DNA from 2 places in the Paenibacillus sp. FSL L8-0502 genome. Region 2 is predicted to be linked to the other one. Evidence: predicted binding sites of a transcription regulator. Region 2 holds the regulator's gene; the other holds the start of a gene.
What was found. Region 2 encodes NrdR, which represses ribonucleotide reductase genes. Its sites were predicted from a motif close to AACACNATATATNGTGTT; they were not measured.
Positions count from the first base shown of each region.

Region 1 (2,396 bases), 160 kb from region 2:
ACGGTTTGGCACCAGCAATCCAATCGAAAGTGTCTTAAGACGTACTCTTTCGTCAGCATTGATTTTTTTGCTATCCAGAAACTCCAGCACATCCCATCCGAAAATGTTGTAATAGGCTGCCCCAGAGCCTTTACGTTGCCCCATTTGATCCGCATAAGAGAAGCCGTCTTCCATCAGCTTCAGCACAGGCATAATGCCTTTTGCTGCGCCTTCTACGCCTTTAATCGCTTCGCCGCGTGCCCGCAGCTTCGACAGGTTAACGGCAACACCGCCGCCGATTTTGGACAACTGCATGCAAGTGTTTAGCACATAGTTGATCGAGTTCAGGGAGTCGTCCATTTCGAGCAAGAAGCAGGATACCAATTCCCCACGGCGGCTTTTGCCTGCATTCAGGAACGTTGGTGTCGCTGGCTGGAGACGTTGCTCCATCATCGAGCGGGACAACAGGCGTGCCGTATCCGCGTTACCGCGTCCCAAATGCAGGGCAACCGCGGCAACCCGATCAGGGTAATGTTCCAGATAGACTTTACGGTCATTACTCTTCATTGCATAATCGGTATAAAACTTGGATGCTGCCATATAGGAAGGGAATTTAAAATTATAGCTATGAGTGATATGGAAAATATCATTAATTTCGTCAGCCGTATAGCTGTTGTAGAAATTCTCATAATAATCATTCTCAATCATATACAGCACTTGAGCGGCTGTGTCAGCAAACTTCAAACTCCGTTCCTGAACTTCCTTCATAAATTCTGCTACAGCCTCTTGGTCCTTTTCCAATTGGAAAAAGCCGTCTGTATCGCGTTTCATCAACATGTTGTTCAATTCAATATGCCGCAACTCGGCTCACCTCCTGTTTAAAACGCTCTACATCTCCGAACGTTCCAGATAATTCAAATTTACTAATCACGGGGACATTATAGTGGTCGGCAATCAAATCCGCACTTTTGGCAAATTTCTCACCCCAGTTACGGTTGCCGCTTGCAGCTACACCAACAAGGTTTTGTGCGTTTTTTTTCAAAAAGGAAGATACCCTCTCAGGTATCTGCCCAAACCCGGTTGTATATGTAATAAGTACGTAAGGCTCTTCTATAGTCATTTGCTCCTCGATCTGAACCGCTGGAAGCTTGAGCTTGTTTATAAATCTTTTTACATTGCCGGTCTTGGAATCATAAGCAATCAGCATGGTATGCATCCTCCTTAACAATTAACGAAAAAAAGAAAACGGCATTGCCCGAGATCCATCATAGCTCTAATCCCTTGCTGGCTGTGCCATTTTAAATTTTTGACTCTATATTTACATGTATTTTCATACCTGTATCTTCAAGATATCGGTCATAAATACGTTTTTTACACTATATTTAGAGTACATTCTCTATTTTATATCTATATATAGTTTTGTCAATCGGTCTAGAGGGGATCAGAGGACCCAGATCGGGTAGAAGTCCAAGCGGGGTGCGGAAAAGAGCGAAAGAACTTTTTTTTCGTAAGTATGTTAAAAAAGTATTGGAGTTTTTGAGGGTGAAGATGTACGATTTGTCAATGGGCAATTGAATGGAAAATTTACATTTTACTGTAGAAAGGATGAAGTGAATGGGAAGTGATTCTATGGAAGTTCAATCGTTTAATACGATCTTTTTTATCGTATTTGGACTCATTGCTTTTGTAATGATTATGGGAATTGTCAAAACGATCGGAGCGGGCCTGTCCAATCAAGCAGCCGAACGGGTACAACGTTCATGTAAGGTTGTGGATAAACGGACGAGAGTGCGTGGGGGATCAGGCGATTTTTCAGCTTCGACCTATTATTATATCACCTTTGAGTTTGACGGGGGTGAGCGTAAGGAGCTGGAGGTGAAGGATAGGGACTTTGGTATGATTGTGATCGGGGATCGTGGGGAGCTTCATTATAAAGGTACACGTTTTCTGGAGTTTGTGAGAGTAATGGAAGCATAAAGGTGCTTAAACAAATACATAATCGGAGGGAAGATTACGATGCCGCATATCATTGGAAAACGAGTTGTATTGAGAGAATACCGTCAAGAGGATATACCAGATATCCGAAAATGGGTCAATGACCCGGAAATCACACGTGGTTTAAGCGACGTGTTTATCTATCCGCATTCACAGGTGAATAGTGAATCTTTTGTACAGATGATGATTGACGGCAACCCCGAGATCAAAGGTTTTGTCATTGCGCATAAAGACACCCTGGATTATATCGGACAACTGGACTTATTTAAAATCAACTGGGTGAATCGGCATGCCACCCTTGGAATTGTGATCGGGCGTGACGGTGATCTGGGCAAAGGTTATGGACGGGAAGCGATCCGGCTGTTACAAAAATTTGCATTTCATACGCTGAACCTACATCGACTGGAGCTGGAGGTCTATGC
Region 1 covers NZ_CP151958.1:2,031,070-2,033,465, forward strand. The annotation lists gene nrdE (class 1b ribonucleoside-diphosphate reductase subunit alpha) at 1-840, opposite strand, end outside; gene nrdI (class Ib ribonucleoside-diphosphate reductase assembly flavoprotein NrdI) at 827-1,186, opposite strand; gene NSQ57_RS09215 (DUF2500 domain-containing protein) at 1,594-1,956, shown strand; gene NSQ57_RS09220 (GNAT family protein) at 1,996-2,396, shown strand, end outside.
Region 1: nrdI (class Ib ribonucleoside-diphosphate reductase assembly flavoprotein NrdI) is a predicted target of NrdR. The motif match lies at 1,352-1,369, and genes of this name have one in related genera.

Region 2 (2,396 bases):
TTATTGATAATAGCGGAACACAGACTGAGACGAAGCGACAAATTGATCAATTTTGGCAGCGGAAGGGACTTGCATGAATATTTTGCGAAAGAAAAGAGTCCTGCTCATTTTGTTTGTCGGGTTTGTCCTGATTCTATTCCTTAATTCAAATTGGATGTCTTGGTTCTATCCAATTCAATATAAGGATGAGATTCGGCAGTATTCACAGACGTATGAAGTAGACCCATTTTTGGTGGCGTCTATTATCCGTGTAGAAACCAATTTTAAAACCAGTAAGCAGTCACATAAGGGGGCGCTAGGGCTGATGCAGATTATGCCGAATACGGCAAATTGGATTATGGACAGCGCCCAGATTCAAAAGGTTCCGCTGGACAGTGTCAAGCACGAGCCTGGCACCAATATTGAGCTGGGAACCTGGTATTTGCATAACCTATCCATAAAGTTTCAGGATAATCCTGTAGCAATCGTAGCTGCTTACAATGCAGGGCCGGGTAAAGTTCAAGAGTGGCTGGATAAGGGAGTGTGGGATGGAAAAGAAGAGTCCATCAAGCAAATCCCTTTTGGTGAAACACGACATTATGTACAGCGGGTCATTTATTACTACAGGCAATACACGAAAATTTATAATGATTTTTAAATCCAAGTTAATGACATGATGAGCTTTTCGCTTTAAAATGAAAAAAGCGTTGGACAGGCTGTTTTTACCAGCCCATCCAGACACTTTTTCTTGTTATTTTTGCATTATTACCGCGATTATTGGTATTGACCTGCCAATTGTTGTTCGGCGATCGTTACGAGGCGTTTTGTGATGTAGCCCCCGATCGAACCGTTCTCATAGGAAGTCATATTACCTTGGTATCCATCTTGAGGAATGCTGATACCCAACTCTTGAGCGATTTCAAATTTCATTTGCTCCAGAGCGCCGGAGGATCTGCTGACTACCAGATTGTTGGAGTTGCCATTGTTTCCTTGTGCCATTGTTGTTCACCTCCTCGCGATATGGTAAACATATTATGATCTGTTTTGACAAAATTATTACTAAAAGTCTTCGGGAATTTATTGGAAAAAGAAAGTGGTGAGATTATGAAATGTCCGTATTGTGCCTACAATGGCACGAAAGTGCTGGATTCGCGACCTGCGAATGATAACAAGTCCATCCGTCGCCGCCGTGAATGTGAGCAGTGTGCCAGGCGTTTTACCACCTTTGAAATGGTGGAGGAAACCCCTCTCATGGTCATCAAAAAAGACGGCAGCCGTGAAGAGTTTAGTCGTGATAAAATGCTGCGCGGTCTCATTCGAGCCTGCGAGAAGCGTCCAGTATCCGTCGAGCAACTGGATATGATCGTATCCCAGGTGGAGAACGCTATCCGCAACACAGCAGCCACAGAAGTGGATAGCCAGCAGATTGGTGAGCTGGTCATGGAACAGCTCTACCCAGTGGATGAAGTCGCCTACGTACGTTTTGCGTCCGTCTATCGTCAGTTTAAAGACATCAATATGTTTATGAAGGAACTGAAAACACTGTTATCTAAAGATACAGCCAGCGACTGATCGCTGACTGTATCTTTTCTGGGCCATGAAGGGAGAAAATTATATTTTTTTATAAAAGTATTGACACAGGGTTAAATATTTTATATGATATAGAAGTCGCTTGAAACGTTGATAAAACTTGCTTATGATGGGGCCTTAGCTCAGCTGGGAGAGCGCATCGCTGGCAGCGATGAGGTCAGGGGTTCGATCCCCCTAGGCTCCACCAAACTTTTATTATGGACTCTTAGCTCAGTTGGTAGAGCAGTTGACTCTTAATCAATTGGTCCAGGGTTCGAGTCCCTGAGAGTCCATCTTTTTAGAAAAAACGGCAGAGATGCCGTTTTTTTGTTGTTTATAGATCTATTCCCAGTCTAACCGGGAACAGTTATGGGTGGAATGAGCGCGTAACTGACTGCACAGAAAACAGATCCTAAAGGAAATAGACGTCTTTTTTAATTGCAACCCATTGTTCACGAGTGCAAGGACTAGTTGTTTGCAGACATGGGCTGCCCATTGACGAACTCTCAGAACAATGTGGACTGTCTGTAGACCGCATTAAGAAAATCGTATACTCAAAAAAAATGTACCCTTTTATCTTTCGATGGTTTTTTTTATCAGCATATTCAAATGAAGTATGGAAAAAACATCATTGTTTAACGCTCACTGACATAATTGGCAATAATTTTGAGATACTCGTCATTCACCAATTTTCTTGGGGCGAATACGGCTGTTAAAAAAGTTAGAGATTTTGAACGCGCGATTTTTTCATCCATCATGGAGTGGTCGGCTTCAGGTAAATGAATCACGGACAGTAGCTCTGCGGGGATTTTCTGGTGATAGACTCGCTCGGTATCCTTTACATCAAC
Region 2 covers NZ_CP151958.1:1,869,682-1,872,077, forward strand. The annotation lists gene coaE (dephospho-CoA kinase) at 1-77, shown strand, start outside; gene NSQ57_RS08395 (lytic transglycosylase domain-containing protein) at 74-637, shown strand; gene NSQ57_RS08400 (alpha/beta-type small acid-soluble spore protein) at 754-978, opposite strand; gene nrdR (transcriptional regulator NrdR) at 1,084-1,551, shown strand; tRNA gene NSQ57_RS08410 (tRNA-Ala) at 1,681-1,756, shown strand; tRNA gene NSQ57_RS08415 (tRNA-Lys) at 1,769-1,841, shown strand; gene NSQ57_RS08420 (alpha/beta hydrolase) at 2,184-2,396, opposite strand, start outside.